One region of the Xanthobacter sp. genome, then DNA from elsewhere that is predicted to be linked to it. Evidence: predicted binding sites of a transcription regulator. Region 1 holds the regulator's gene; each other region holds the start of a gene.
The links. Region 1 encodes PhoB, which activates phosphate uptake and scavenging genes when phosphate is short. Its sites were predicted from a motif close to TGTCATNNANCTGTCAT; they were not measured.
Positions count from the first base shown of each region.

Region 2: a site for PhoB is predicted at 2,978-2,994, ahead of ACE3QW_RS16365 (YdcH family protein). Genes of this name have one in related genera too.
Region 3: a site for PhoB is predicted at 2,274-2,290, ahead of ACE3QW_RS15405 (RNA degradosome polyphosphate kinase). Genes of this name have one in related genera too.
Region 4: a site for PhoB is predicted at 1,211-1,227, ahead of ugpB (sn-glycerol-3-phosphate ABC transporter substrate-binding protein UgpB). Genes of this name have one in related genera too.

Region 1 covers NZ_JAYRPE010000018.1:3,377-10,945, reverse strand. Annotated here, with positions in the region: gene ACE3QW_RS06860 (type 1 glutamine amidotransferase) at 1-58, opposite strand, end outside; gene ACE3QW_RS06855 (DMT family transporter) at 141-1,037, opposite strand; gene ACE3QW_RS06850 (SDR family NAD(P)-dependent oxidoreductase) at 1,046-1,798, opposite strand; gene ACE3QW_RS06845 (MarR family winged helix-turn-helix transcriptional regulator) at 2,034-2,525, opposite strand; gene ACE3QW_RS06840 (flavin monoamine oxidase family protein) at 2,715-4,082, shown strand; gene phoB (phosphate regulon transcriptional regulator PhoB) at 4,338-5,039, opposite strand; gene phoU (phosphate signaling complex protein PhoU) at 5,094-5,828, opposite strand; gene pstB (phosphate ABC transporter ATP-binding protein PstB) at 5,849-6,673, opposite strand; gene pstA (phosphate ABC transporter permease PstA) at 6,734-7,567, opposite strand.
Region 2 covers NZ_JAYRPE010000057.1:56,457-64,025, reverse strand. Annotated here, with positions in the region: gene ACE3QW_RS16390 (cell wall hydrolase) at 1-192, shown strand, start outside; gene ACE3QW_RS16385 (YqgE/AlgH family protein) at 265-882, opposite strand; gene ACE3QW_RS16380 (protein-disulfide reductase DsbD domain-containing protein) at 1,158-1,958, shown strand; gene ACE3QW_RS16375 (peroxiredoxin) at 2,054-2,539, shown strand; gene ACE3QW_RS16370 (YdcH family protein) at 2,636-2,842, opposite strand; gene ACE3QW_RS16365 (YdcH family protein) at 3,020-3,199, shown strand; gene ACE3QW_RS16360 (ABC-F family ATP-binding cassette domain-containing protein) at 3,339-5,162, shown strand; gene ACE3QW_RS16355 (MaoC family dehydratase) at 5,169-5,654, opposite strand; gene ACE3QW_RS16350 (MaoC family dehydratase) at 5,651-6,115, opposite strand; gene ACE3QW_RS16345 (hypothetical protein) at 6,167-6,544, opposite strand; gene ACE3QW_RS16340 (hypothetical protein) at 6,570-6,893, opposite strand; gene ACE3QW_RS16335 (hypothetical protein) at 6,969-7,301, opposite strand; gene ACE3QW_RS16330 (hypothetical protein) at 7,312-7,569, opposite strand, start outside.
Region 3 covers NZ_JAYRPE010000053.1:76,511-84,079, reverse strand. Annotated here, with positions in the region: gene ppx (exopolyphosphatase) at 1-18, opposite strand, end outside; gene ACE3QW_RS15405 (RNA degradosome polyphosphate kinase) at 20-2,206, opposite strand; gene ACE3QW_RS15400 (chromosomal replication initiator DnaA) at 2,313-3,044, opposite strand; gene ACE3QW_RS15395 (AI-2E family transporter) at 3,049-4,131, opposite strand; gene ACE3QW_RS15390 (CDP-alcohol phosphatidyltransferase family protein) at 4,318-4,848, opposite strand; gene murA (UDP-N-acetylglucosamine 1-carboxyvinyltransferase) at 4,920-6,209, opposite strand; gene ACE3QW_RS15380 (hypothetical protein) at 6,279-6,485, opposite strand; gene ACE3QW_RS15375 (acyl carrier protein) at 6,786-7,022, shown strand; gene fabF (beta-ketoacyl-ACP synthase II) at 7,132-7,569, shown strand, end outside.
Region 4 covers NZ_JAYRPE010000003.1:37,385-44,953, forward strand. Annotated here, with positions in the region: gene ugpB (sn-glycerol-3-phosphate ABC transporter substrate-binding protein UgpB) at 1-1,130, opposite strand, end outside; gene ACE3QW_RS00910 (diguanylate cyclase) at 1,248-2,951, opposite strand; gene ACE3QW_RS00915 (lipocalin-like domain-containing protein) at 3,340-3,834, opposite strand; gene ACE3QW_RS00920 (c-type cytochrome) at 3,861-4,832, opposite strand; gene ACE3QW_RS00925 (hypothetical protein) at 4,969-5,907, opposite strand; gene ACE3QW_RS00930 (hypothetical protein) at 6,224-6,772, shown strand; gene budA (acetolactate decarboxylase) at 6,788-7,569, opposite strand, start outside.

The DNA of each region.
Region 1 (7,569 bases):
GCCGGGCGCGGGCCTCTGCGGTGTTTCCTTCGACGACGAGAAGACGGGCGGCGCTCATGATGATCCTGCGGACTGAGGAAGAACAATGCCCAGCATAGGCTGCAATCTGGCGAAACCGAGAAGGCTTTCGCCCTTTGTGCTCAATGCGGGCGCATCTGCGCGTCGCGCACGAGGAGATAGGCGCCGGAGGCGATGACGATGGCGGCCCCCGCCAGCGTCCACAGGCTCGGCACCTGGCCGAACACCAGCCAGCCCAGCGCGATCATGCTCAGGATCTGCGTGTAGATGTAGGGCGCGAGTGTCGCGGCGGGCGCGCGGGCATGGGCGAGGATGAGCACGAAATGCCCCGCGCCCGCCACCGCGCCGAGGCCAATCATGGCGCCGATTACCAAAGGATCGCGGGGCGTTTCCCACACGAAGGGCAGGGGAATGCTGGCGACCACCGAGCCGACCAGCGCGGTGTAGAACAGTGTCGTCTTGCTGGCATCCGTGCGCGCCAGCATGCGGGTGGTGATGGAATAGAGCGCATAGGTCGCGGCGGCCACCAGCGAGAGGATCGCGGCGGGATGGATGCCGCCGGCCCCCGGCCGCACCACCAGCAGGATGCCGGCAAATCCCACGATGATGGCGAGCCAGCGCTCCAGCCCCACCCGCTCCCCCAGCAGCGTCCCAGCGAACAGGGCGACGAAGAACGGGATGGAGAACATGATGGAGACGGTCTGGTCCAGTTGCAGGAACTGGAGGGCCGTGAAGTTTAGCGCCGTGGTGGCGAAGAGCAGCGCCGAGCGGACGATCTGCAGTCCCGGCCGCTGGGTGCGCATCAGCCCCGGCACGGTCCAGGGATTGAACACCACCAGCGACAAGGCGAAGTGGATGACGTAGCGCGCCCACACCACGATCAGCACGTTGATGTGGGCGCTCAGCCATTTGGCCGTGGTGTCGGTCAGCGCGAAGCTCATCACCGCGAGGCACATGAGCGCGATGCCGACCAGCGGCGCCGGGGCCGGCGTGACGTCTCTGTCTCCCGGCGCGCGCATGGCGGTCCTCAGTAGGTGGCGCGGCCGCCGGAAAGATCGAACACCGCGCCCGTGGTGAAGGAGCAGTCCGCCGAGGCCGCAAAGGCGATGGTCGCCGCCACCTCGTCCACCTGCACGAATCGCCCGCGCGGAATCTTCGAGAGCATATAGTCGATGTGCTGCTGGCTCATCTGGTCGAAGATGGCGGTGCGCGCGGCGGCGGGCGTCACGCAGTTCACGGCGATGTCGTACTCGGCCAGTTCCTTGCCCAGCGACTTGGTGAGCGCGATCACCCCCGCCTTCGAGGCCGAGTAGGCGGAGGCGTTGGGGTTGCCCTCCTTGCCGGCAATGGAGGCCACATTGACGATGCGCCCGTATTTCTGCGCGATCATGTGCGGGGCCACCGCCCGGCAGCAGAAGAAGGGGCCGTCGAGATTGATGGCCATCACCTTCTTCCATTCCTCTTCCGGGTAGTCCCACGTCTTGTGGTTCGCACCCGCGACACCGGCATTGTTCACGAGGATGTCGATGCGGCCGAATTCGGCATGCACCTCGGCCACGGCCCGTTCCACGTCGGCAAGGCGGCTCACGTCCACGGTCACGGGCATCACGCGGGCGCGGCCCAGGTCGTCCGCGGTCTTCACCACGAGGTCGGTGTCGCGATCGAAGATGGCGACGCGGGCGCCGGAGGCGATGAAGCGCTCGACCACGGCGCGGCCGATGCCCTGCGCACCGCCGGTGACGATGGCGAAGCGGTCGTTGAGATCGATGGCGTTGGACATGTTTCCCCCGGTGCGTCGCCGATCCGGCCGGCGATCCTGATTCTGCCGTTGGCGCGGCGGCTGTGCCGGTGTGTTTTTAATCGATTGAAAATCGATCGGACAAGGCATAGCGCGGGATCGGCCGGGAGAAAAGCCCGGCGCGGCGCATAGTGCCGCACCGCTCCATGCGCCGGATGCAAGGCGGAAAGTCGAGAGCAGGCCTGGGTGACGGTGATGGAGGGGGCGTCTGCGGCTCTCAGGCGTCCTCGTCCTCGTCGCCGGGTTCGGCTTCGTCGTCGAGGCCGCCGTCGGCACCGAGGCGCAAGGCGAGGTTCTTCTCCACCTTGCGCAGGAGCTTGCGCAGCCGCTTCTTCTCCTTGCTGTCGAGGCCGACCACCATCTCGGCCTCCAGCTGGTCCCACACATGATCGATGGAGGCGCCGCGCTCACGCCCCGCATCGGTGAGGAAGACCCGCACGAGCCGGCCGTCGCCATCGGTGGCGCGGCGCTCGACGAGCCCCTGGGTGGTGAGGCGGGCGATGGTCTTGGACGCGGTGGGCGGGCGCACCCGCAGCGCGGATGCAAGGTCGCCCATGGTGCGGCCGTCCGCCTCGCACAAAAGCTTCAGCACGGATTCCTGTCCCGGGAAGAGCCCGAGGCCGGCGAGGAGACGGGCCGACAGCGCCTTCTGCAGGCGCGCCGTGTGGGTGAGCCTGTAGCCGATGGTCTTCTGAACCGGATCCTTCATGGGTCTCCCCCGACATGTCCCGAGCGCGAGCGAAGCCGCGCCGGCCACGCGCCCCTTTATCCACATGCCGGCTTACAATTTTGCGAAGGTTGGGAGCGATCCGGCGGGAAAGTGCGTGGTGTCGCGCATTTACCTGCGGGGCGGTCCGCCCTCTCGCTCCGTTGCACGCTCCATGGTAGCGTTCCGGCCGTGACCGAACCCGATCGCCCCCCTCTTTCCCGCCGCGCGCTGCTCGCCCGTGGTGTTGCCCTGGCGGCCACGCCGCTCGTGGGCATGAGCCTTGCCACCTCGCGGGCGCTCGGCCAGCAGACTGACGCGGACGTCGTCATCATCGGTGCGGGCGCGGCCGGCATCGCCGCCGCGCGGCGCATCGCCGAGGCCGGGCGCAGCTATGTGCTGCTGGAGGCCGGCAAGCAGGTGGGCGGCCGCACGGTGACGGACACCACCCAGTTTGGCGTGCCGTTCGACCTCGGCGCGGCGCGGCTCAACATGCCGGCGGCGCGCCCCATGGCCGCCTTCGGCCGGGCCGAAGGTCTCGACATCTATCGCGCGCCCGATGGCGGCCGGCTCTATGTGGGCGGGCGCGAGGCGGGTGATACCGACTATGAGGATTTCATCGCCACGGTCCGCCGTGGCGAGAGGGCCATCGTCGCCGCCGGCGATGCCAACCGCGACATGGCCGCCTCCCGCGCCTTGCCGGATCTCGGACCCTGGGGGCCAAGCGCCCGCTTCGTCCTCGGCCCGTTCAACTGCGCCAAGGAACTGGATCAGGTCTCCACCGTGGATGTCTCGCGCTTCGACGAGCGCGAGAGCGAGGACATCTGCCGGCAGGGCGTGGGCACGCTGGTGGCGCAGCTCGCCCGTCCGCTGACCGTGCGGCTCGAGGTGGTGGCGCGCTCCATCGATCTCAGCCCGCGCCTCGTCTCGGTGCAGACCAACAAGGGCAGCGTGACCGGGCGCACGGTGATCGTCGCCGTGCCGCCGAGCCTGATTGCGGCGGGCAAGCTGCGCATCGGCCCGTCCTTGCCGCAGCGCTACCGCACGGCGGTGGAGAAGATCACGCTGGGCGCCTTCGACCACATCGGCTTCCGCCTGCCGCGCAATCCCGGCAATCTCGGTGCCGACGAACTGGTCTATTTCCGCGCCGACGGCCCGCGCGCCTATGCGCTGCGCGCCCGCATCGGCGGCACAGACCTCTACAGCCTTGAAGTGGGGGGCGACGTGGCCGCCGGCCTCGCGGACAGTCCGCCCGAGGCGGCGGCGTCCTTCGTCAAGGCGGCGCTGACGCATGAGTTCGGCGCCGATACCGCCGCGCGCGTCGGCAAGGTGTTCGCCACCCGCTGGAGCAAGGAGCCGTGGGCGCTGGGCGCCTTCTCCTGTGCCCTGCCGGGCTTCGGCAACATGCGCCGCGCCTTCACCGAGACGGTGGGCGGCCGGCTGGTCTTCGCCGGCGAGCACACCCACGAGACGCTCTGGGGCACGGTCGGCGGCGCCTGGCTCTCCGGCGAGCGCGCGGCCAAGCAGGCGCTGGGGCTTTTGGGGGTCCGGACGGGGTGAGGGCTGCGTCTCATCGGAGATCTGCCCCGTTTCATACATCCGGCCGTCATTGCCCGCCTTGTGCGGGCAATCCACCCATCGGCCAGAGCGATGCTGATACTTCCGGGCAGCCCGACGCGTGGCGGGGTGGATCCCCCCGGACGAGCCGGGGGATGATGGCTTGGGGGAGGTTGCGCCTCCCCCAAAATAGCCCGCGCGGCGTTTGAGCGAAGACGACGTAAAGACAGCCCGCGTGGCGCCTCAGCGAAGCAACGCTCAGTGCGCCCGGGCGAACATCTCGTTGAAGGAATAGCCGGCGCCGCGCACGGTGCGGATGGGGTCGGACTGGCGGCCGCGGTTGATGGCCTTGCGCAGGCGGCCCACATGCACGTCCACCGTGCGCTCGTCGATATAGACGTCCTGCCCCCACACGCCGTCGAGCAGCTGCTCGCGGGAGAAGACGCGGCCGGGGCTCTGCATCAGGAATTCCAGCAGGCGGAACTCGGTGGGGCCGAGGTGGATCTCGCGGCCGGCGCGATGGACCCGGTGGGTCTCGCGGTCCAATTCGATGTCGCCGGCCCGCAGCAGGGTGGCGACGTGCTCGGGCTTGGCCCGGCGCAGCAGGGCGCGCACGCGGGCGAGCAGCTCGGGCACCGAGAAGGGCTTCACCACATAGTCGTCCGCGCCGGTGGCGAGGCCGCGCACCCGCTCGGTCTCCTCGCCACGGGCGGTGAGCATGATGACGGGCAGGCGCTCGGTCTCCGGCCGGGTGCGCAGGCGCCGGCACAGTTCGATGCCGGAGAGGCCGGGCAGCATCCAGTCGAGGATGATGAGATCCGGCACGCTCTCGCGCAGCCGGGTCTCGGCCTCGTCGCCGCGTCCCACGCTCTCGACCCCGTAACCCTCCGACTCCAGATTGTAGCGGAGCAGGAGGGTCAACGGCTCTTCGTCCTCGACGATCAGAATACGCGCCGGCACTTTGGTCTATCCGTCACTATCGGGGCTCTCCGCCCCGTCTTCAGGTCTGGTGGATCAGCTCTGAACGGTGGTGGTGCGGCCCGGGAAGGGCAGGGTAGTGTCGCTGGAGGCGTCCGCCTTGGGGCGGCTCTCCGGCAGGTTCTGGCCCGTCACCATGTAGTAGACGATTTCCGCGATGTTGGTCGCATGGTCGCCGATGCGCTCGATGTTCTTGGCGCAGAACAGCAGGTGCGTGCACACGGAGATGTTGCGCGGGTCTTCCATCATGTAGGTGAGGAGTTCGCGGAACAGGGACGTGTACATGGTGTCGATGGCGCCGTCGCGACCCCACACTTCCAGCGCCTTCGCCTCGTTGCGGGCGGCGTAGGCGTCGAGCACTTCCTTGAGCTGCTCGAGCACGAGGTCGGAGATGTGCTCCACCCCGCGCACCAGCTTCGCCGGGTGATACTCGCCCTCGATGGCGATGACGCGCTTGCCCACGTTCTTGGCGAGGTCGCCGATGCGCTCGAGGTCGTTGGCGATGCGGATGGACGCGACGATCTCTCTGAGGTCGATGGCCACCGGCTGGCGCTTGGCGATGACCAGGATGGCCCGGTCCTCGATCTCGCGCTGCACCTGATCCACGGTCGCGTCGAGCAGCACCACCTTCTGGGCGAGGGCGCTGTCGCGGCGGATGAGCGAGGTGACGCTGTCGGCGACCAGGCGCTCGGCCTGTCCGCCCATCTCGACGACCTTGCGGCCGATTTCCTTCAACTCCTGATCGAAGGAGGCGACGATATGATCCGGCATCTCAGTGATCCTTCAATCCGTCAGCCGAAGCGGCCGGTGATGTAGTCGCGCGTCTTGATCTCCTTCGGATTGGTGAAGATCACGTCGGAAGGCGCCATCTCGATCAGCTCGCCCAGATAGAAGAAGGCGGTCATGTCGGCGCAGCGCGCGGCCTGCTGCATGTTGTGGGTGACGATGACGATGGTGAACTCCTGCTTCAGCTCGTCGATCAGGTCCTCGATCTTCGAGGTGGAGATCGGGTCGAGGGCCGAGGTGGGCTCGTCGAGCAGGATCACTTCCGGCTTCACCGCGATGGTGCGGGCGATGCACAGGCGCTGCTGCTGGCCGCCGGACATGCCGAGCGCCGAGGTATGCAGGCGGTCCTTGGTCTCGTCCCAGATGGCGGCCTTGCGCAGGCACCATTCCACGCGCTCGTCCATCTGTGCCTTGGAGAGCTTCTCGTGCAGCTTCACGCCGAACGCGATGTTGTCATAGATCGACATGGGGAACGGCGTGGGCTTCTGGAACACCATGCCGATGCGGGTGCGCACGATGGTGGGGTCCAGCTCCTTGCCGACGATGTTCACGCCGTCGAACAGCACCGAGCCCTCGGCGCGCTGGCCGGGGTAGAGGTCGAACATGCGGTTGAACACGCGCAGCAGCGTGGACTTGCCGCAGCCCGACGGGCCGATCATGGCGGTCACGCGCTTCTCGGGAACCTCGAAGTTGATGTTCCGCAGCGCATGGTTGCTGCCGTAGTAGAACTGCAGGTTCTCCACCTTGATCTTGGCGGGGGCCGGCGGCGCGTCCGGCTTGGCACCCACGGCGGAGGCGAGATTGAAGGTGGGATCGACGGCTGAAGTCATTTTGTCCTCGCTTGGGCCTTGGCCTTGCTTCGGAGGAAATGGAAAGGGCGGCGGCGGGAGCTAGTGGCTCCGCGCCAGGAAGAGGCGGGACGCCACGTTGAGCACCAGCACGCCCACGGTAATGAGCAGTGCGCCGGCCCAGGCGAGCGAGACCCAGTCGTCGAACGGGCTGCCGGCGAACTGGTAGATGGCGATGGGCAGGCTCGCCATGGGCTTCGACAGGTCGGTCGACATGGCGTTGTTGCCGAGCGAGGTGAACAGCAGCGGCGCGGTCTCGCCGGCGGCGCGGGCGATGGCCAGAAGCACGCCGGTGACGATGCCGGCGCGGGCCGCGCGCCAGGTGATGAACATCACCACCTTCCACTGCGGCGCGCCGAGCGCGAAGGCGGCTTCGCGCAGGCCGACGGGCACGAGGTTCAGCATGTCCTCGGTGGTGCGCACGATGACCGGGATCACCAGGATCGCCAGGGCGATGGAGCCCGCCCAGCCGGAGAAGCCGCCGAGCGGCACCACCAGCAGGGTGTAGATGAACAGGCCCACCAGGATGGACGGCGCCGACAGCAGGATGTCGTTCACGAAGCGGGCGGCGGCGCCGACCTTGGTGCCCTTGCCGTTCTCGGCGAGGAAGGTGCCGCAGAAGATGCCGATGGGGCCGCCGATGGCCATGGCGATGCCGATCTGGATCAGCGAGCCGACGATGGCATTCAGCAGGCCGCCGCCCTGGCCCGGCGGCTTGGTGACCTGGGTGAAGACGTTCAATCCCAGCGCGGGCAGGCCGCGGGAGAGCAGGGTCCAGAGGATCCAGCCGAGAAGGAACAGGGCGAAGACGGCGAAGCCGGTGGAGATGGCCTTGACGGCCCGGTCGGTGGCGCGGCGCGCGGCGAGGGAAGCCATGG
Region 2 (7,569 bases), on a different contig from region 1:
GACATGTGGGTGCAGGCTAAGGAAATCGCCGCCGAGATGCTGGACGGAAAGCTGTGGCTCGCCTCCATCGGCCGCGCCACGCACTATCACGCCTACTGGGTGCATCCGAGCTGGGTGCGGGAGATGCGCAAGCTGGACAAGATCGGCGTGCACACCTTCTACCGCCCGCGTCGCTGGGGCGACAGTTACTGAGTCTTTCGACGCCCTACGGCGCCTGAGCGACGCAACATCCCAAGCCCGCGCGGCGCCTGAGAGAAGCGACGCTTAGGCGTGGCCAGCGTCGCTGGAGAGCATGCCGGGCACGATGCCGAGCTTGCGCAGGGCACTATCGTATTTCGTCTCCACCCCTGCGCCGAAGATGAGGTCCGGGTCGGCCGGGCAGTTCAGCCAGCCGTTGGCCTGGATCTCGGTCTCGAGCTGGCCCGGCGCCCAGCCGGCATAGCCGAGTGCCAGCACCGCGCTGCGCGGTCCGCGCCCGCCGGCGATGGCCTTCAGGATATCCAGCGTCGCGGTGAGGCAGATGCCGTCATCGATGGTCAGCGTGGAATTCTCGACGAAATAATCCGCCGAATGCAGCACGAAACCGCGTCCCGTCTCCACCGGCCCGCCGCGCAGCACTTTGACGGTGCCGGCGCTTTTCGGCAGCAGGATGCGCTCGGCGGCAGGAACCACATCCAGCTGCACGAGGAGGTCGGTGAAGTCGATATGGCTCGCCGGCTGGTTCACCACGATGCCCATGGCTCCTTCCGGAGAGTGGGCGCACATGTAGACGAGGGTGCGGGCGAACTGCTCGTCGCGCATGGTCGGCATGGCGATGAGCATCTGCCCATCGAGGAAACCCGACCCTCCGCCTTCGATCGTATGGTTCTGGCTCGCAGTCATGGAGAAAGGGTACCGCCGTTCGGGCGTCTTGGAAATGCGGATTGCATCGCAGGTCGCCGCGAAGCCTCATCGCAAGGCTGCGAGTTCCGCGACGGGTCACACGCTTGTGCACGCGATTGGTGAGCGGAAGGGCTTTGCGGCGCAGCCGCGAGCGGGTACCCGCTAGGCCCATGACATCGACCCCTCAGCGCGCCCTGGGCGCTTGGCCGGCGGTCCGGCCCGCCTTCCCATTGTCGTCTCGTGGCGTGTTCGCCCGCGCACTTCTCGCCGGCGCCATGCTTGCTGCTCTCTCGCCGGCCTCGTGGGCTGCGAGCGCGCCTCCGGTGAAGGTGCCGGGCGCGGATGTGGTCCTGATGGCGGGCGCCGTCTCCGGCACGACGGCGGATGCGGGCATCGAGCTGAAGCTCGCCCCCGGCTGGAAGACCTACTGGCGCTATCCCGGCGACAGCGGCGTGCCGCCGACGCTGGACTGGAGCGGTTCGGAGAACATCGCCCGGGTGGAGATGGAATGGCCCGCGCCCAAGCGCTTCGCCGACGGGGGCGGGGGCTTTTCCATCGGCTACAAGGGGGCGGTCCTGTTCCCCCTGAAGGTGGAGCTGAAGGACAAGGACAAGCCGGCGCGGCTCGCCCTCGCGTTCGATTTCGCGGTGTGCGAGGCCCTGTGCATGCCCGCCCGCGCCGACCTCGCCATCGCGCTGGGTGGCGACGCCGGCGCCGAGGCGTCCCGTATCTTGGCTGCCCGCGCGGCCCTGCCGGTGGAGCGTCCGCTGGGCGTTGCCGAGCCGACATCGGTGCAGAAGGTCGAACTGGATGCGAGCGCCGAACCGCCGCGTCTCGTGATCGAGGTCAGGGCCCAGAATCCCAAGGCGGATCTGTTCGCCGAGGGGCCGGACCGCTGGGCCCTGCCGCTGCCGCAGAAGACCATGCTGCCGGACGGCGCCGCACGGTTCGATCTGCCCCTCGACGGCATTCCCGCCGGCACCGATCCGTCCGGCACGCCGCTCACGCTGACCCTCGTGGACGGCCCGAAGGCGATCGTGACAACGGTGCCTGTTCCGAAGCTGCCGCCACGCTGAGCTGGGCCGCTCCGGCCCGCAGCCAGCGCTTTTCTCCCCGTCAAAAGCCCGTATTGTCGGCGCGGGCGCAAACGCCCAAGACTGTGGAGAAGACGATGCCCATTTCGGTCGGCGACAAACTGCCCAACGCCACCTTCCGTGTTCCCACCGAGGACGGCCCCGTGCCGAAGACCACCGACGAAATCTTCAAGGGCAAGAAGGTGGTGCTGTTCGCGGTGCCCGGTGCCTTCACCCCCACCTGCCACAAGAACCACCTGCCGGGCTATGTGCACGAGGCCGACGCCATCAAGGCGAAGGGCGTGGATGCCATCGCCGTGGTGTCGGTGAACGATCCCTTCGTCATGGGCGCCTGGGAAAAGGCCTCCGGTTCCGACGGCAAGATCGTGTTCCTGGCGGACCCTGACGCGTCCTTCGCGGCCGCGCTCGACCTCACCTTCGACGGCTCGGCCGCCGGCCTCGGCGTGCGCTCCAAGCGCTATTCGATGGTGGTCGAGGACGGCGTGGTGAAGACGCTCAACGTGGAGGACGTGCCCTCCAAGGCCGACGCCTCCGGCGCCACCGCGCTGCTCGCCCAGCTCTGATCCTTCTTACCGACTGACGGATGCCGGGCACGCCCGGCCTCCGCGCCCCGGACCCTCCTCAGGAGGGCCGGCCTCGCGCGGTTTTCGCGCGCGCTCTCAGGCGATGATGTCGGGGAACAATTCGTCCTCGATCTGGCCGATGCGGTCCTTCAGCTGCAGCTTGCGCTTCTTGAGCCGCTGGATCTGCAGGATGTCCGATCCCGACACGCTGGTCAGCGCCTCGATCGCCGCATCGAGATCCCGATGCTCCTGCTTCAGGCGTTCCAGGTGGACCTTGAGATCCCGTTCCTCGTCGCTCGTCATGCCCGGTCCTGTCACCGGCGCGCAGGTCCGCCGCCCGCTCGCCCCATTTGGAATGACTATGGCACGGGTATGCCGCGCCGCAAGATGGGAGGTCGCCGGAGGTGGCGGAAAGGCGGTCGACTCTTCGCCGGCTCCGTGACAGACTGATGTCGTGTTGCAGACAGGGAGTGGCTAAGAATGTCCATCCAGTCGCACCTTCAGGAACTGAAGCGGCGTCACGCGGCCATCGAGCAGGAGCTCAACCGCGAAATGAACAGCCCCGCATCGGATCCTCTTCGTGTCGCAGAGCTGAAGCGCAAGAAGCTGGTTCTCAAGGACCAGATGTCGAAGCTGAATCCGACTTCCACCGTACATTGATGGCTTGCGAGATGTGTGCGTCGCCCGCGTGAGGTGTGGCGCCGCGCACATCTCTTTGTCCTGTGAGACGGGCGGCGCAAAGCGGCGTTCCGCGCGAACGGCCTTTGCGTTCCGGACCCAAGGGCTTTAATCCGGCCCCATGGCTCCTCCGCTCGTTCTCCTCCAGGACATCCATCTGCGCTTCGGCGCCACCCCTCTGCTCGACGGCGCGGAGCTTTCCGTGTCGGCGGGCGAGCGGGTGTGCCTTGTCGGTCGCAACGGCTCGGGCAAGTCCACGCTGCTGAAGGTGGCGGCGGGGCTCATCGAGCCGGACTCCGGCACGCGCTTCTTCCAGCCCGGAACCACCGTGCGCTACCTGCCGCAGGAGCCGGACTTTTCCGGCTATGCGACGACGCTCGCCTATGTGGAAGCCGGTCTCGGACCGGGCGACGATGCCTATCGCGCCCAATATCTCCTCACCGAGCTGGGCCTGACAGGACAGGAAGACCCCGCTCACCTCTCCGGCGGCGAGGCCCGCCGGGCCGCTCTGGCGCGCGTGATCGCGCCGGAGCCGGATGTGCTGATGCTGGACGAGCCGACCAACCATCTCGATCTGCCGGCCATCGAATGGCTGGAAAGCGAGCTGAAGGGGCTGAAGTCGGCCATGGTGCTCATCAGCCATGACCGGCGCTTCCTCGAAACCCTCTCGCGCGCCACCGTCTGGCTCGACCGCGGCCAGACCCGGCGGCTGGAGCAGGGCTTCGGCGCGTTCGAAGCCTGGCGCGACGAGGTGCTGGAACAGGAAGAGACCGAGCGCCACAAGCTCGACCGCAAGATCGTCGCGGAGCTGGACTGGTTGCGCTACGGCGTCACCGCCCGGCGCAAGCGCAATGTGCGCCGGCTGGGCCTGCTGCATTCCATGCGCAAGGATCGCCGCGATGAGCGCCGCGCGGTCGGCAACGTCAAGCTGGCGGTGAGCGAGGCGGAGGCGTCCGGCAAGCTCGTCATCGAAGCGAAGCACATCGCCAAGGCCTTCGGCGCGCGGGAGGTGGTGAAGGATTTCTCCACCCGCATCCTGCGCGGCGACCGCATCGGCATCATCGGCCCCAACGGCGCCGGCAAGACTACCCTCATCAAGCTGCTCACCGGCGAGCTTGCCCCCGATTCGGGCACGGTAAAGCTCGGCACCAATCTGGAAGTCGCCAGCCTCGACCAGAAGCGCGCGGCGCTCGATCCCGGCACCACCCTGCGCGATGCGTTGACCGGCGGCGGCTCGGACCAGGTGCAGGTGGGCGGCGTGCCCAAGCACGTGATGGGCTATCTGAAGGACTTCCTCTTCACCCCCGAGCAGGCCAACGCGCCGCTCTCGGTGCTCTCCGGCGGCGAGCGCGGCCGGCTGATGCTGGCGCGCGCGCTGGCGCTGCCCTCCAACGTGCTGGTGCTGGACGAGCCGACAAACGACCTCGACCTCGAAACCCTCGACCTTCTGCAGGAGATGGTGGCCGACTATCCCGGCACCGTCATCCTCGTCAGCCACGATCGTGACTTCCTGGACCGTACCGTCTCCAGCGTCATCATGGCGGAGGGGGACGGGATGTTCCGCGAATATGCCGGCGGCTATTCGGACATGCTGTCCCAGCGCGGCAGGGGCGTGGAGGCACGGGACAAGGGCGCGCCCGCGTCGAAGGCCAAGGCGGGCGAGCCGAAGCCCGAGGCCGGCAAGGGGGCAACTGCCGCCGGGGCGAAGCGACGGCTCTCCTTCCATGAGCAGCACGCGCTGAAGACGCTGCCCAAGACCATGGACGACCTGCGCGCCAAGCTGGAGAAGCTCGCCGCCGAAATCGCCGACCCTGCGCTCTATGCCCGCGACCCGGCGCGCTTCGACAAGGCCTCGGCGGCGCTGGCGGAGACGCAGGCGGCCCTCGATGCAGCGGAAGAGGAATGGCTGCGCCTCGAAATCCTGAAAGAGGAACTCGAAGGGTAGGCCGGCTCAGGGGCGGCGCCGCATCAGCACGGTGCTCTCGAAATCGATGACCAGATCCCCGTGCTGGTTCGTTCCTGTATTGTAGGTGCGCAGGAAGCCCCATTGGGGCCGGGACTTGATGTTGATCTTGTCCCGCACCTCGGTGGCGAACGAGATGGTATCTCCCGCATAGACCGGCTTCAGCCAGCGCAGCTTGGTGAAGCCGGAGGCTGGGCCGAAGGAGCCGCCGCCCGGCACGCCTTCCTCGCCGGGCTTCGAGGCTTCCTTGGGCAGCGCCATGTTGGAGGCGACGAAGCACTTCATCCACATGGCGGCCGTGTGCCAGCCGGACGCGACCAGCGCGCCGAACGGACTGCGCCGCGCCGCCTCCGGGTCCACATGGAACGGCTGGGGATCATAGAGCCGGGCGAAGGCCAGCATTTCCGGCTCGGTGAAGGTGTGGTTGCCCAGCGCGGCGGTGGCGCCCGCCTCGACCTCCTCGAAATACATCATGCGAGGCGCGCTCCCGGGTTGCGGCGGCCGACCATGACCACGCAGGTCTGATCCAACGCCGCGCTCTTGTCGGCTTTCAGAAGCTCGAAGCGGAAGGTCACGAGGCCCATGTCCGGATTGCTCCTGGAGGTGCGGCTCTCCAGCACCGTGCGGCGGAGCGTCAGGACATCTTCGGGGAAAACGGGGGCGAGCCACTTGTTCTCGGGAACGCCGGGCGAGCCCATGCTGGCGGTGCGCAGGAGGAAGCCGTCGCAGACGAGCCGCATCATGATGGCGCACGAATGCCAGCCGGAGGCCGCCAGCCCGCCAAGCAGGGACACTTTGCCCGCCGCCGCATCGAGATGCATGGGCTGGGGATCGAACTCGCGGGCGAAGGCGAGGATCTCCTCCTCCGTCACCTTGTGCGAGCCGAACGTCTTCACCTCACCGATGATGAAATCTTCGAAGAAGATGTCGGGCAAGGCGGCCTCCCTGTCGTTGGAGGCCGATGGAAGGCGAGGATGACGCAAACGTCAAGCTGGGCGTGGGGATATCGGCGCATCAGGCCAGAAGGTGGCCTTGTCGCTCCCCACCAGAACGTCGCGGATGTTCTGGGTGACCGGAAACCCATAGCCGCCTTCGCGACCGGGTGAATAGAGCAGGCCGTCGTCGTGATACTCGGACACATAGAGGTTCACGCCGACGCACATCATGGAGAGGATGAGCGCCTGCAGCGCATCGTATCCATGGACGACCATGCTCTTGGTGCGGTCCGGCCAGTCGCTCTCGAAGCGGCAGCCCCAGGACTCGCCGAAGTCCTCCACGAGGTGTTCGGGCTGGTGAAGGCGAATCTCCACCGGCGTGTCGCCGGTCTCTCCCCTGATGAAAAGGGTGTGCGTGAGGATCACCATGGCGGGGCTCCGCGAGGGACTGAAATCAGAAGCTTATCTTGTCGACGCCGATGAGCAGGTCACGCAGGTTGTTCGGGACCGGGAAACCGTAGCCGTCCTCCTTGTCGTAGGCTCGCAAACTGCCGTCCTCATGATACGGGCTTGTGTAGATCTGGGCGCCGATCATCTGCAGCGTGATGACCAGCGCCTGCAGCGCATCTTCGCCCACGCCATAGCGAACCATTCGGCTCTCGGGCCAGTCGATTTCGAAACTGCATGTCCATGACCCATCCGTCAGGTGAGGCTGATACAGGCGGATTTCGATGGGAACATTGTCCGATGGCCCATTAAGATGTAGAATATGGGTCATAATAAGCATTATAAATTTCAAAAAATTGTCCCTAGCATCTAAACGCGGTTTCGTACGCGGGTATATCAATCGGGATTATAAATAAATCTTGTCAGCGCCGACCAATAGGTCGCGGACGTTTCGGGCGATGGGAAAGCCATAGCCCTCTTCGTTGTCATAGGCGCGAAGGGCTCCATCGTGATGATAGGTGCTCGTATAGATCTGGATTCCGATCATCTGCAAAGATATCACCAGCGCCTGCAATGCATCTAGGCCGGCGCCGGACATGGTCTTGGTGCCCTCCGGCCAGTCGATTTCGAAAGTGCAGGCCCAGCAGCCGTCCTTGGGTTCTGGCCTGTAAATACGGATTGCGATCGGAATTTCGCCTTCAGGGCGATTGAGATAAAGCGTGTGAGTCAGAATTAACATTTTTATTCTCTCAGAATGGGAGAGGAGGAATCGGTTTTCCGGCTAAACAGAAAGCATATCGCAGGGATGCTTGACCGTGGCATGCTGGATTCTTGATGGCCGTGCAGTACGCCGTGTCTCTCTTGTTCAAGCGTTCGCATTCCGCTTCTGCCGCGGGCGAAATGCGCCGCGCCGCCATCGACACACGTCGCTCCGCACCGGTGGGTTTGGGCCCGGTGCTGCCGTCGCTGCCTCCGGCCCATCGCCCGCCACCCGGCTGGCCGCTGGG
Region 3 (7,569 bases), on a different contig from region 1:
GCCGGGGGCATGCGTCAACTCAGCGCCCGCCTCCGCGGCGGACGAAGAGGCTGCGCGGCGAAGAATCCTTGAGAGACTTTCCACGTCCGGACAAGCTCGGATTTGTCATGAAATACTGATGGGCGTTGAACGGCTCCTCGCCCGGCGCCGGGACTATGCGTTCCGACGAGCCATCCGGCAAGACGCGCCAGCTCTGCTGGTTGTCGATAAGGTTCGCAACCATGATCTGGTCGAGCACCTGCTCGTGCACGGTCGGGTTGGTGATGGGGCACAGGGTCTCGACGCGGCGGTCGAGGTTGCGCGGCATCAGGTCGGCCGAGGAGATGTAGACGATGGCGTTGGGGCTCGGCAGGCCGTGGCCGCCGCCGAAGCAGTAGATGCGCGAGTGCTCCAGGAAGCGCCCGACGATGGACTTCACCCGGATGTTCTCGGAAAGCCCGGGAATACCGGGCCGGAGGCAGCAGATGCCGCGGATGACGCAATCCACCTGAACGCCGGCGGCGCTGGCGGCATAGAGCGCGTCGATGATCTCGGGATCCACCAGCGAATTGCACTTCAGCCAGATGGCCGCCGGACGGCCCGCCCGGGCAAACTCGATCTCGTCCGCGATGTGCTTCATCAGCCGCGGCTTGAGGAAGGAGGGCGACACGGCCATGGCGTCGAGTTCACCCGGCGTCGCATAGCCGGTGATGAAGTTGAAGATGCGCGCCACGTCCTGGGCGATCACCGGATCGGCGGTGAAGAAGGAGAGGTCGGTGTAGATGCGCGCGGTAATGGGATGGTAGTTGCCGGTGCCCACATGGACGTAGGTGGCGAGCTGGGAGCCTTCCCGGCGCACCGCCATGGAGAGCTTGCCGTGGGTCTTCAGCTCGATGAAGCCGAACACCACCTGCACGCCGGCGCGCTCCAGGTCGCGCGCCCAGCGGATGTTGGCTTCCTCGTCGAAGCGCGCCTTCAGCTCCACCAGCGCGGTCACCGACTTGCCGGCCTCGGCCGCCTCGGCCAGTGCCTTCACAATGGGGCTGTCGGAGGAGGTGCGGTAGAGGGTCTGCTTGATGGCGACGACGTTGGGGTCGCGGGCGGCCTGACGCAGAAACTGAACCACCACGTCAAAGGATTCATAAGGGTGGTGAACCAGAATGTCCTTCTCGCGAATAGCGAGAAAGCAGTCTCCGCCGTGGTCGCGGATGCGCTCGGGAAATCGGGCGTTGTAGGCCTGGAATTTCAGGTCCGGCCGGTCCACCGAGACGAGCTGTGAGAACTCGTTCAGCGCCTGCACGCCGTCCACCACGAAGATCTCGTCGTCGTTCACGCCGAGTTCGCGGGCGACGAAATTGCGCAGCTCCTCCGGCATGGCGGCGTCGGCCTCCATGCGGATCACCTCGCCGTAGCGGCGCTGCTTGAGGGCGGTTTCGAACAGGCGGACGAGGTCTTCGGCCTCTTCCTCGATTTCGAGGTCGCTGTCGCGGATCACGCGGAACACGCCCTGTCCCTTTACCGCATAGCCGGGGAAGAGGCGCGCGATGAACAGGCCGATCATCTGCTCGAGCGTCATGAAACGCAGCGTGCCGGTGCCCTGGTCCGGCAGGCGGATGAAGCGGTCGACCTTGGCCGGGATGCGGATGAGCGCGTTCATGCCCCGCCCGTCCGACTGACGCACCAGCTGGAGGGCCAGCGAGAAGCCCAGGTTGGGAATGAACGGGAAAGGGTGGGCCGGATCGATGGCGAGCGGGGTCAGGACCGGGAAGACGTGGTTGAGGAAGTGCCGCTCCAGCACCTCCATGTCCTCGGGCGTCCCGTCCCCGCCATCCACCAGCACGATGCCGGCGGCGGCAAGGTCGCGCCTCAGTTCGCGCCAGCGCGCCTGCTGGTCGGAGATCAGCTGCGCGGCGGCGGCGAGGATGGTGGTGAGCTGCTCGGAAGGGGTGAGGCCATCCGGGCTCTGGGTCTGCACGCCCTCGCGCACCTGCTCCTTCAGGCCGGCGACGCGGACCATGAAGAATTCATCGAGGTTGTTGGCGGAGATGGAGAGGAAGCGCAACTGCTCCAGCAGGGGATGATTGCGGTTCTCCGCTTCCTCCAGCACGCGGCGGTTGAAGCCGAGCCAGGAAATCTCGCGATTGATGAACCGCTGCGGCGACTGCGCGAGCGGGCTTTCCACTTCGGAGACGATTTCGGTGTCGGAGAGAGCCACAGCCTCGTTCATGCCCATTCGCTCCCGTCGCTCCCTCATGCCTCATTGGCGGAAACCGGCCGGACCATGGCCGGCTTGCATGACCACTCTATGACATTGCGCCGGCCTTGCGCGTTCCTCAATCGTCCGCGTCCGGATCGGTCCCGGCGGAGGCCTCGTCCGCCAGATCGCCGGCCGCCAGCACCTGGGCTGCCAGCGCGCGGGTCACCGGCCGCCGGGCGGCCAGCGCGGCCTGGTCGAGCGCCTCGACGATGCGTTGGGCCCCCGCCACCGAGCGCGGGATGCGCAGCAACAGATATTGCACGGTCGCCTCGTCCACCGCGAGCTGGCGGTCGGTGAACAGCTTCACCAGCACGGCCGCCAGCAGGGAATCGTCCGCCGGGGCGATCTCGAACACCGGGATGGCGCGCAGCCGGGAGGCGAGGTCGGCTGTGGCGAGGGGGAAGCCAGAGGGCGGCGTACGCGCCGTCATCAGCAGGTAGGCCTGCTGCTCACGGGCGAGATTGAGCAGGTGGAACAAGGCCGGCTCGCTGAAGGTCGCCGGGTCGAGGTCCTCCAGCACCAGCGCGTCGCAGGCGAGGGCCGCCGGCACCGCCTCGCGCACCAAGTCGCGGGCGGCCAGCGTCAGGGCGCCCGACCGCTCGGCGAAGATGGCGGCGAGGTGGCTCTTGCCCGCGCCTTCCGGGCCGACGAGGCAGGCGACACGCGACGGCCAGTCGGGAAAGGCGTCGATCAAGGCGAGCGCCGCCGCGTTGCCGGGCGCGGCGAGAAAGTCGTCGCGGCGCAGCGCCGGCTGGTTCGGCAGGTCGAGGGCAAGCTGGCGCGGCGGTTCTGCCGGGGGGCGGGGCATCGGGTCAGCGGGTCTCTGCCGGAGGATCATCGTCCGCCGCGCCCTGATAGAGCGAGGATTGCATGTAGCGGGCGATGGCGAAGTGCACCAGAACGCCGGCCACCGCCGTCAGCGGCACAGCCAGCAGCAGGCCGACGAAGCCGAACAGGTAGCCGAAGGCGAACAGGGCAAACATCAGCCACACCGGATGCACGCCGATGCTGTCGCCCACCAGTTTCGGCGAGAGCACATACCCCTCGATGGTCTGGCCGGCGACGAAGATGGCGAGCACGGTGCCGATCATGCTCCAGTCCGGGAAGAACTGGACGATGGCGACGCCCATGGCCAGCACGAAGCCGGTCAGCGAGCCCACATAGGGGATGAAGGTGATGACCCCGGACACGATGCCGATCAGCAGGCCGAAGTTCAGCCCCACCATGGAGAGGGAGACGGCATAGAATCCGCCGAGCAGCAGGCAGACCATGGCCTGGCCGCGGACGAAGCCGGCCACCGCGCTGTCCATGGCGAGGGCGAGGCTCCGCACCACCGGGCGGTGCGGCACGGGCACCAGCCGGTCCACCAGCCCGACCATCTCGTTCCAGTCGCACAGGATGTAGAACACAACCACCGGCGTCACCACCAGCAGCGCGAACAGCGAGATCAGCGCCTGCCCGCCGGACCAGACCGACGAGAGCAGGCTCAGCACATGGCTGACCCCCTGGGTCATCAGGTCGGAGATGGAGCGCTGCATATCCGGCAGCCGGTCGCCGACGATGCCGCTCAGCCATTCCCGGTTCTCTTCGGTCAGGAGGCCCTGCAGGCGCGTCACGTAGGACGGCAGGCGCTGGATGAATTCGAACAGCTGGGACGACAGGATGGGCAGCGCCAGCAGGAAGAACAGCATCACCAGCAGCAGCATGATCCCCACCACCACGAGGGCGGAGAGGGTGCGGGCGACGCCGATGCGCTCAAGGCGCGCGACCACCGGATTGAGGAAGTAGGCGAGCACGATGCCCGCCACGAACGGTAGGAGGATGCCGGAAAGCAGCCACAGGACGAATGCGGTGAGCAGCAGTGCGCCCACCCAGAAGCGGGCCTGGATGCGCACGGAGGTCCCCTCCATCCCGGAATGGATCGGCACTGGCATGCGCGGAAGCCGGGCAAACGCGGCACCGCGACGCGCCGGCGACGTGGGGTCGCTGCGGAGTTCCGGCATGCGGGTGCGGTCGCCGTCCATCACCTTGCGCCTTTCAACCGGCCGCCCGTAGAGGCGCCGATCCTGAACCGTTGCCCCTCAGCTTGCCATATGGCGCGTCCATGCGGCGAGATAGGCAGCGGCGGAAAGGCCCGTCAAGAGGCCGACAAGCACGAGCCCCAGATCGTACAGGCCGGGCACCGTCACCCCGAAGCCGGCGCTCGCCAGCACAAGGGCGGCGAAGCTGATCTGCGCCGCCGTGTTCACCTTGGAAATGAGAAGCGGGCTGATCGTCACCGGCTTGGCCATCACCAGCGACAGCACCACCGCGCCGATGATCATGACATCCCGCGACACCACGGCGATGGCGACCCAGCGGGGGATGAGGCCAACCACCGCCAGCGTCACGTAGATGGAGATGAGCAGCGCCTTGTCCGCCACCGGGTCCAGATAGGAGCCGAGCTCCGTCTGCATCTGGAAGCGCTTGGCGATGAAGCCGTCGAGCGCATCCGAGATTCCGGCGGCGAGGAACAGCCAGAAGGCAAGGAGCGGCTCGCCGGAGGCGATGGCCCACACCACGGCCGGCACCAGGAAGATGCGCAGCAAGGTGATGATGTTGGGGATGCTCAAGGCTCTTCCGCCACCCTGATAGCGTTGAAAGGCCGGTCGAATGAGAGGGGGCGCAGTGCTCCGCGCCGCCCTCAGCCGCTGATGCGCTCGATTTCCGCGCCGCAGCGCGACAGCTTCTCTTCCAGTTTCTCGAAGCCGCGGTCGAGGTGGTAGACGCGCTGCACCATGGTCTCGCCCTCGGCGGCGAGGCCGGCGATGACCAGGGACACCGAGGCGCGCAGGTCCGTGGCCATCACCGGGGCTCCGGTCAGGCGCTCGACACCCTCCACCACGGCGGTGTCGCCGTCGAGCTGGATGCGGGCGCCGAGACGGGCCAGCTCCTGCACGTGCATGAAGCGGTTCTCGAAAATGGTCTCGGTGATGCGCGAGCGCCCCTTGGCCTTGGTCATCAGCGCCATGAGCTGGGCCTGGAGGTCGGTCGGGAAGCCAGGGTAGGGGGCGGTGGAGACCTCCACCGGCAGGATTCCGGCGCCGTTGCGACGCACGCGGATGCCCTCGTTGGTGGCGTCGATCTCGGCGCCGGCATGGCGCAGGGTCTCAAGCGCGTCCTCCAGCAGGTCCGGGCGGGCGCCGGCCAGCATCACGTCGCCACCGGTCATGGCGGTGGCCATGGCATAGGTGCCGGTCTCGATGCGATCGGGCAGCACCGCGTGGCGGGCGGCCTTGAGGCGCGGCACGCCCTCGATGCGGATGGTGGAGGTGCCGGCCCCCTCGATGCGCGCGCCCATCTTGATGAGGCAGTCGGCGACATCGACGATCTCGGGCTCGCGCGCAGCGTTCTCGATCACGCTCTCGCCGCGGGCGAGGGCGGCAGCCATCAGCGCGGTATGGGTCGCACCCACCGACACCTTCGGGAAGACGATGCGGGCGCCGGTGAGCCCGCGCGGCGCCTTGGCCAGCACGTAGCCGGCGTCGATCTCGATGTCGGCGCCGAGGGCGCGCAGGGCGTCGAGGTGGAAATCCACCGGCCGCGTGCCGATGGCGCAGCCGCCGGGCAGGGAGACCTTGGCGACGCCCATGCGGGCGAGGAGCGGCCCCACCACCCAGAACGAAGCGCGCATCTTCGACACCAGCTCGTAGGGAGCAATGGTGTCCACGATGACGCGGGCGTCGATCTCCAGCGTCTGGCCGGCATAGGGGTCGTCCCCGTTACGCTTGCCGTTGGTGGTGATATCCACGCCGTGATTGCCGAGGATGCGCTGCAGCAGCGCCACGTCCGCGAGCCGCGGGACGTTCTCGAGAATCAGCTTCTCCTCGGTCAGGAGGCTGGCGATCATCAGCGGCAGGGCTGCGTTCTTCGCGCCCGAGATGGGGATGGTGCCCTTCAGCTCGTTGCCGCCGACGATGCGAATCTTGTCCATGCCGTCCTGTCCTTGCCTTGCGGGCGGCGCCCCCCTGAGCCGGCCGTAAGCGGATGTAAGAGAGAAGCTCTAGCCCGCCTCGCCGTCCGGCACAATCGCGGGCTTCCCCTCGGACGGGGCGCTGCTACCACCCGTTGCGGGATTTCCACCGGAAGCCTCGGGCGAGGCATTTTCCTCCTGCGGCGCGCGCCGGGCGCGCGCCTGCGCCTTGCGGCGCTGGAGATTGGCGCGCAATGCAGCGGCGAGGCGATCCGATCGATCCGTGTCAGAAGCCATGATGTTCCCCTTTCGTCCCAATAGAGGCGCGGGCGAACCGGCGCAAGGGCACCCTTTCTCCTTACCTTTGCGTGCATTGCTGGCCTTGCCGCAGGGAGTGTGCTAACGAGCCCAATTGCTGGGCCGGGGGCACGCGGGCGTTCAGGCGCTCCACCATCCGCGCGCGGCGCGAGGACGGGCCGACGCGATCTCGTCTCCTTCGCGACGGAGGGGGGCTGGGCACGGCGGAAAAAAGGCATTATGCCCTCCTCCAGCCGCCGAACGGCAACGGGATTATCCGAACAACCGAGGGTTCGATCTATGAGTGACATCGCCGAGCGGGTGAAGAAGATTGTCGCGGAGCATCTGGGGGTTGAACCCGAGAAGGTCACGGAGAGCGCCTCCTTCATCGACGATCTCGGCGCGGACAGCCTCGACACCGTGGAACTCGTGATGGCCTTCGAGGAGGCCTTCAACTGCGAGATCCCGGACGATGCCGCCGAGACCATCCTGACTGTGGGCGACGCGATCAAGTTCCTGGAAAAGAACGCGGCTTGATCCATTCGCGTGTCCATCTGGCGGTCGCGTGGCGCTCGGCGCCCGCGGCCGTTGTTGCACCGGGCCGCGCGCCAGGCGCGCTGTTCGCCCGCCTCCCGGAGTTTTTCCCATGAGACGTGTTGTCGTCACCGGCCTCGGCATGGTGACGCCGCTCGCCTGCGGCGTCGAGCCGACCTGGCGGCGGCTTCTTGCCGGCGAAAGCGGTGTCAAGACGATCAGCCACTTCGAGGTCTCCGACCTCGCGTGCAAGATCGCAGCGAACATCCCGCGCGGCGACGGGTCCGACGGCACCTACAATCCCGACCAGTGGATGGAGCCGAAGGAACAGCGCAAGGTCGATGAATTCATCGTCTTTGCCATGGCTGCGGCCACCCAGGCCCTGGACGACGCCGGCTGGCATCCCACGTCCTACGAGGACCAGATCACCTCGGGCGTGCTGATCGGCTCCGGTATCGGCGGCATCGAGGGCATCGCGGATGCCTCCCTGCTGCTGAAGGATCGCGGCCCGCGCCGCATCTCTCCCTTCTTCATTCCCGGCCGGCTCATC
Region 4 (7,569 bases), on a different contig from region 1:
GCGCCCGGATTGCGGGCATAGTAGCCCTGGGCGAGCGAAAGGCCCGCGCCGCCCAGCGTGACCGGGACATAACCCGTGCGCTGGTGCCAGGACGCATCGGTGTCGGCCCGGGCGAGAAAGGCGAGGAAGCTGGCGACGGCCTTGTATTCCGCCGCCGACCGGTCGGGCGCCGTCATGGTCCACAGGCTCGCGCCGCCGATGATCGAATTGTTCGGTGTGGCCCGCACCGCCGGGTCATAGGGCAGTTGCGCCGCAGCGAAACGGAAGCGGGCGTCGCGCACCACGGCGGCGCGCAGCCCGGACGAGTTGAAGGAGATGCCGGTGTCGCCGGCCGGGAAAAGGCTGTCGCCGGCGGCGCCACGGCCGGCATAGGTGAAGGTGCCCGCCTTCGCCATTTCGAGAAGGCGGGTGATGTGGCTGCGCATGGGCGGGGAATTGAACACCAGCTCGGCGTCGAGCCCCTCGAAGCCGTTGGCCTTTGTGGCGAAGGGTACATCATGGATGGCGCCGAAGCATTCCAGATGCACCCAGGTCGGCCACGCTGTGGTCATGCCCACCTTGGCGCCGCCCTTGGACCGCAGCGCCTCGGCGGCCGTCACCACCTGCTCCCAGGTCTCCGGCGGCCGCTCGGGATCAAGGCCCGCGCGCTCGAACAGGTCCTTGTTGCACCACATGATGGGGGTCGACGAATTGAACGGCATGGAGGCCATGCGGCCATCCGGCAGGCTGTAGTAGCTGCGCACGGCCGGCATGTAGATGGCCGGATCGAGCCGGACGCCGGTCTCGTCGACGAGCTGCCAGACCTGCTTCACGGCCGCGCCGGCGGCCAGCATGGAGCCGGTGCCGACCTCGTACATCTGCACCAGATGCGGCGCCTTGCCGGCACGAAAGGCGGCGATGGCGGCGGTCATGGTCTCGGGATAGGTGCCCTTGAACACCGGTTCCACCACCACCGCCTTCTGGGCGGCGTTGAAGGCGTCGCAAAGCCGCTTCAGTTCCTCGCCGAGGGGGCCGGCCATGGCGTGCCAGAAGGTGATCTGCACGGGTGCGCCTTGCGCAAGGGCGAGGCCCGGCACCAGCGCGAGGCCGGCAGAAGCGGCGGTTCCGGCGAGCAGTTCGCGGCGATTCATCGACACCTCCTGGACGCGGACGGGCGCTAGCGCGGCGCGGTTCAATTGTGGAGAAAGGCGCGCGACCTTGCCAAGGGGGGATGACGCCCGCGTGACTTTCCGGCGAAGCAGCCATCCTCAGACGGCATGCTGTACCTCCGTGCAGTTCCGCCCCGAGCTTTTGGCCCTGTAGAGCGCCTCGTCGGCGATGCGGATCAGCCCGGCCATGCTGGCCCCCTGCGGGGCCCGCGCGATGCACAGGCCGATGCTGACGGTCACCGCGTCGAGGCCCGGCGCCACCGCCGACCACGGCTCCCGCTTGAGATCGTTGTGGATGCGCTCGCAAAGCGCCTGCCCCTGCGCTGCGGAGGCATTGGGAAGCAGAAGCACGAACTCTTCCCCGCCATAGCGGGCCGCCAGCCCGGCTCCGGGCGGGAGATTGGCCTTGATGACCATCGCCACCCGCTTGAGACATTCGTCCCCGGCGAGATGCCCGAAGGTGTCGTTGACCGCCTTGAAGCGATCGATATCCACCATCGCCAGGCACAGCCCCAGCCGCTCGCGTCCCGCCCGGTGCCATTCCTCATCGAAGATGGCCTCGAAGCGGCGCCGGTTCGCAAGGCCGGTCAACGGATCACTGCCGGCGATGAGCGCCAGCTCCTCGTGCGCCCGCTTGAGCGCCCGCTCCGCGAGCACCCGCTCGCGGGCATCGCGCAGCGAGCAGATGAAGGCGATATCGGCTCCGTCGAGCGTTGTCTCCTGAACCGCTCCGATGGAGGCTTCCATCCACACCCAGTCGTCATGGCGGGCACGGACCCGGCACACGAAAGCGGCGCTGCGGCCAAGACCGCTTCCCTCGCCGGCGCAGAGCGCCGCCAGGAACATGGGCTGCTCATCGGGATGGAGAAAATCGATCACGTCGCGATCGAGCATCTCAGAAGGCCCCCAGCCGAGAATGCGGCTGCAGGCCGGCGACATGAAGCGGATCGTCCGGTCGCCGGAGATCGCGGCGATCACGTCGGTCGAGTTCTCCGCCAGCAGGCGATAGCGCCGCTCCCCCTCCCACGCCCGGCGTTCCGCCACCAGCAGGTCCGCCTGCTGGCGCTTGAGGAGGGAGATGTCCGAATGGGTGAAATATCCGATGCCGTCGCTGGTGCGACGGGCGATGACACGGCGCCATTGATCGCGCGGCAGCTCGATCTCGAACGGCGATCCGGCGAAGCGCATGTTGTCGAGAAGTCCGGGCTCCAGCTGCTCGTCGGGCCGGCCGGCCGCCGCCCAGGCCCGGCGGACCACGGCGGCGAACGGCTGGCCGACGACCGTCTCGCTCGGGCGCACGCCATAGAGCCGGCGGAATTCGTCGTTCGCGGCGATGATGAGGTCGTTCTGGTCGAGCACCATGGCCCCGTCGGGAATATGGTCGAGCAGGTCGATGGAGAAGCCGCGCTGCGCGTCGCTCCGTTCGGACTCTGCCGGCTCCTGCACGAGCGCCTGCCAGATGCGGACGCGGTTGCCATCGGAGTCCGTCAAGGCATTCACACGCAGGCGCCGGCCGCGATGGTCGAAGACGAAGGGGCGCGATTGCGTCCGATGCCGCAGGACCCCGTCGCGGATGTAGCGCTCGATGTTGGCCTGCTCGGAAGCGTCGAGCCGGGCGGCGTAGAAGCGCCGGAGATTCTCCTCGTAGGGCTCGCCCACATGGACGTGGCCGTCGTGCTCCGGAAAGAACTTCAGAAATGTGTTGTTCCACAACAGGCAGCGGTCGTCCGCATCGAAGAGGCACAGCCCCATGTCCATGCCTTCGAGCAGGTCGGCGAAGAAATCATAATGCCGGCCGGTCACCGCAACACTCCGCTGGAGCTCATGGCGGATCGAGCCGCCCCTGAGCTTCGACGCGAATCTTTTCCTCCGCGCAATCACCTTAAAGGGAAAGATCGAAATCGCCTATGGTCAGCCACGCGGGGCTCCGGCGGTGCGGAATGACAAGTCTAAGCTTGCTGATTACCCCTCATGATACCACCAACGAGGATCGGGAAAAGGGCGCGGCCGCCGGATGGCGGGAGGTCGTCACGCCGGGATCTTCACGCTCCCCTGCGGGGAGGAGCGCCGGCGGGCCGCGCCAGTTGCCCACCATCCATCGGAGGATTGCCCGGCGTGGTCGCGCCATCGCCTAGCTAGTGGGATTCCATTGAAAGCCGGGCGGGCGCCCGGCAGGGGCCAGAGGCCCGCGTCATTTCACGCGATCGAGCTCCAGATGCGGCACGAACTGCCGGCCGGTGGCATCGGTGATGGGCGCTGCCCTGACCTTCAAATGGTCCCCGTCGAGCGCCTCGATGGTGCGCAGCAGGGTCTGGCCCTGCCATTGGGGAAACGTCGATTGCCAGACCGTGGTGGAGAAGGTGCGCGCCGCTTCGTCGACGCTGTAGGCGCCGGCATAGGCCATGGCAGGCCCCACCGGCTCGGAGGGCACGCCGCCGGTCCGTGGCGTCCGGTCCCGGCCGACGATGATGGCGCTGAACTGGCCGCCGGGCGTGAAGACGACGAGGCCCTGCGCGCCGGGTCCCCAGGTGTCGCGCCGCGACCCGTCGGTGAACGCGTCGTAAACGCTCACGATCTTCCACGCGCCCACGAGCCGGGCACCGATCGTATCCGCGGCCAGTGCCGCGCCGGCGTTGCACGCAGCGAGCGCCACAACGACAGCGGGAATGAAGGTCCTCATGCGCATGGCTGTTCTCCAGTCCTTCGGGACGATCAGGGCTTCAGGGACGCCGCATAGGCGGCGAGCGCCACCATTTCCGGCTCGCTCATCTCTTCGGTGTTCGCGCGCATGGGCGCGGCCAAGGGGCCATTGCGAAGGCCGTGCTTGAACTCGTAGAGCTGGCGCACGAGATAGGACGGCGAGCGGCCGGCGAGCGGCGGGATGTCGCCGATGCCCGTCAGTCCCTCGCCATGGCAGGCGACGCAGGCCGGGATGCGCGCGCCCAGCCCCTCATTCGCAATGCGCTCGCCCAGCGCGACGCTGCCGCGCGGGACATAGGCGGTGAAGGTCACGTGGTAATCGCGGTTGACGAAATTCTCCTCGTCGTCCGGCATCTCGATGATGCGGCCGGCGAGCGGCTCGGATGTCCCGTCCTTTTTCGGCGTGTAGTACCAGGAGGGGACCGTGCTCGCGGGAACCGTGTCGGTCTCCACCACATTGATGCGCGGCGGCAGCTTCAGCGCGGCGTAATAGGTGACGGCCTCGGCGATCTCCTGCTCGCTCAGGCTCCTGAGGGCCGCGATCATGCGGAAGACGTGGGTTCGCGCCTTGACCCCGGTGGAGCGGGCGCCGCTGCGGAAGTCGTCGATCTGCCGCAGCATGTAGTCGGCCGGCAGGCCTGCGAGGCTCGCATTCTCCGGCCCGCCGACGCCCTCGGGCCGGTGGCATACGCCGCAGGGCCGGGTATCGGGGTGACGCCCCTCCGCCACCACGGCGGGCATGGGCGGATGGGCGTCGGGAAACCAGTCGCGAGCCACGAAGAGATCGCGGATCTCGGTCAGCGTATAGCCCCGGCTGCTGCCCGGCACATGGCGCACCGTGCCGTCGTCCTTCGGCGGCACGGTGTCCGGCGGTGCGATGGGATAGGCCCAGACGGGCGGCGCCTCGTCGGCCCCGGCGGCCGAGGCGAGGAGGCAGGCTGCGGCGACGATAACGCCCCGCGCCAGCCGGCACGGAAAAAACATCTGCGGCCCCGATGAGTGCGAGATCGGCAGCCACCCCTGATGCGGCGCCGCGCAGATTATTATCGGGGCCGTGGGCGTGATGGACGGCAAAGTTTGCGTCTATTGACGGGCGGATGCGTCCGCCCGGCGCGCACGATCACGCCTGCTTCACCCATACCGTATCGGCAGGTTCCGCCGGGGCGCATGGCTGTGCGGCCAGCTCTGCCGAGGCCCGCAGGAAGGCGATGTCGCGCAGCCGGGCGCCGACGCCGTGGCCGATGGCATCGCTGCGCCAGAGCCGGGGCAGGATCTCCACCGCCCGCCCGCCGCGGCCGTGCAGGCGGATGAAGCCGGCCGCCTCCGCATCCTGCATCACCCCGCGCACGTGGGAGCGCGACAGGCCGAAGCGATGGGCCACGTCGCCGAAGACGAACGGACACTCCCGGCCATCGGGGGAGGACAAGGCGGCCTCGAACAGGGCCTCCAGCACCATGAGCCCGCCGGGCCGGCTGAAGAACAGGAGGAAATCCGTCTGCTCGCAGAGCAGGCGCGCACCCTCGGGCAGCAAGGCGAGGGACTGGCGCCGGATGGCGGCGTGGACCGCCGGATCCCGGTTGCGCACGCCGGCATAGCCGTTCCGGGGGCACAGGGTGTCGAGGATGATGTAGTCCGTGGCCATCCACTCCCGGTCGTGGGCGAGCATCCTGTCCGTGAGGCGGAGCAGCTTCACCCGGCGATCCCGCGGGGCTTGGCTGATCTCGACGAAGCCCACCGCCTGCATCCGCTCGATGAGGTGGTCCACATGGCGCGGGCTCGTCATGCCGAAGGCGGCCATCTGCTGCTTCAGCCGCCCCACCGAGAACCAGGTCTCCCGCCGGTCCACATGGTGATTGGCGTTGAGGATCACCGAGAGGGTGAACAGGAGGTAGCGGCTGGAATCCGTCAGCAGGCGGATGAGGAACGGGTTGCGGTCGAACAGAGCGAGGAAGCTGTCGCAATAGAGCTTCCGCGCCCGCAGATAGTCGGGATGATCGGCGATCTCCTCCACCGCCACCGGCACCCGCCCCAGCATTTCCATACCGCCGCCCTGCAACATGTCTCCCCCGACGCAACCTTGACGCAGCGACAACCGCAATTCGACTGCGCGGAAACGTGAGGAGGGCCGCGGCGGCATCGCGAAAACAGGCGACTATACCATTGCGAATCATCATCCGCAGCGCGGAGCGCAGCACGATTACCTGCCGCAACGGCATCGCTGATGGCGCCGCGACGAGAGGGAGCTTGAGCGTCTCCGTGTTGCCTTCGCCTTCCCGCGCATGTACGCCCCCGCCACGCCGCGCCACATGCGTCACGCGGAGGAGGTCGCGGCCCGGCGACGACATCGGGCGGGCCGCAACAGGGGGAGAGCGGGCATGAGCGAGCGGAATCCGAAGGCCGAGGGGACCGCCAGCCGGGCCGCGGCGCTGAAGGGGATGGCCATCCGGCAGGCCCGCAGCTTCGTGGTGCTGTTCCTGTATCTGTGGGTTCTGCTCGGCCTGTTCGTGCTCAATCAGGCGCTGGTGGAGCGCGCGCACGGCGATACCGTCACCTTCCAGGGCTTCGCCTTCCTCAACGCGCTGGTGCTCGCCAAGGTGATGCTGGTGATCGAGGAGCTGGAGGTCGCCCGCTGGCTCAGGGGCCGGCCGCTCATCCTCGTCATCTTCTACGAGGCGGCGATCTGCACGCTGTTCTTTCTCGTCTTCCACGTCATCGAACGCTCGGTGATCGCCAAGTTCAGCGGCCATGCCATCACCGCCAACGACATCGAGATCGGTGGCGGCGGGCTGGTGGGCGCGCTGATCGTGTCCGTCATCCTGTTCGTGTCGCTGCTGCCCTTCTTCGCCTTCAAGAACGTCACGCGGGCCATCGGCGCGGACCGGATGCGGCACATCCTGTTCAGCCGCCACGCCGCCGCCGACTGAGGCGGCGGGCGCCGCCTAGCTGTGCGAGCGCTCCACGCTGCTGAGGGTCGCCGCCACGTCCTGGTCGAGGTTCGCCTTCAGGAAGTGCTCGGTCTCGGGCAGGATGAGGTGGAAGTCGGTCAAGTTCTCCACCGCGATCCTCAAGGGCCCCGCCTCCACCTCCAGCACGTGGCCGCCCTGCCTGCGGTCGTCGGAGAGGAAGTGGAAGTGATAGCCCTCCACGCTGAACTCGGCGGAATAAGCCGGCGACCATATGCCCACCAGCGTGCCGTCCACATCCTCGAAGGTGAATTCGCTCTGGGTTTTCGCCGCATCGGCCAGCAGCGTGCCGGGCTTGGGCGGGCATACGGCGCGGGCCTTCACGCGCTTGAAGCGCCCGTCGAGCCGCACGGCGTGGAAGATGTTGTTGGAGGAGCGGAAGCAGTCGCAGGCGGCGCCGAGGCCGTCGAAGCTGGTGACGCCCTCCGTCTCCCCCACCTGATCGGCGGAAAAGCGCGTCACCACGGCGAAGGGCGAGCCCGCCTCCGCCGGTGCCTCATGCACCTCGCCGCCGGCCCGCGCCTGGAAGGCCTTGCCATCCAGCACCACCATCTCACCGTCGAGCCCGGCGAAGGTGCCGAGGCCGAAGTCGCCGTGCTCCAGGAGCGCGCCGACGCTGACCTCCCGGTCGTAGACCCCCGCCACCAGCGCGCCTGATGTGGAGATCTGGAACACCGTGTGCACCTCGGCCTTCAAGTGGTCGGCGAGGATGGCGCGGATATGCGTGCCGAGGTCCTTGCCCGACCGGGCCGCCTCCT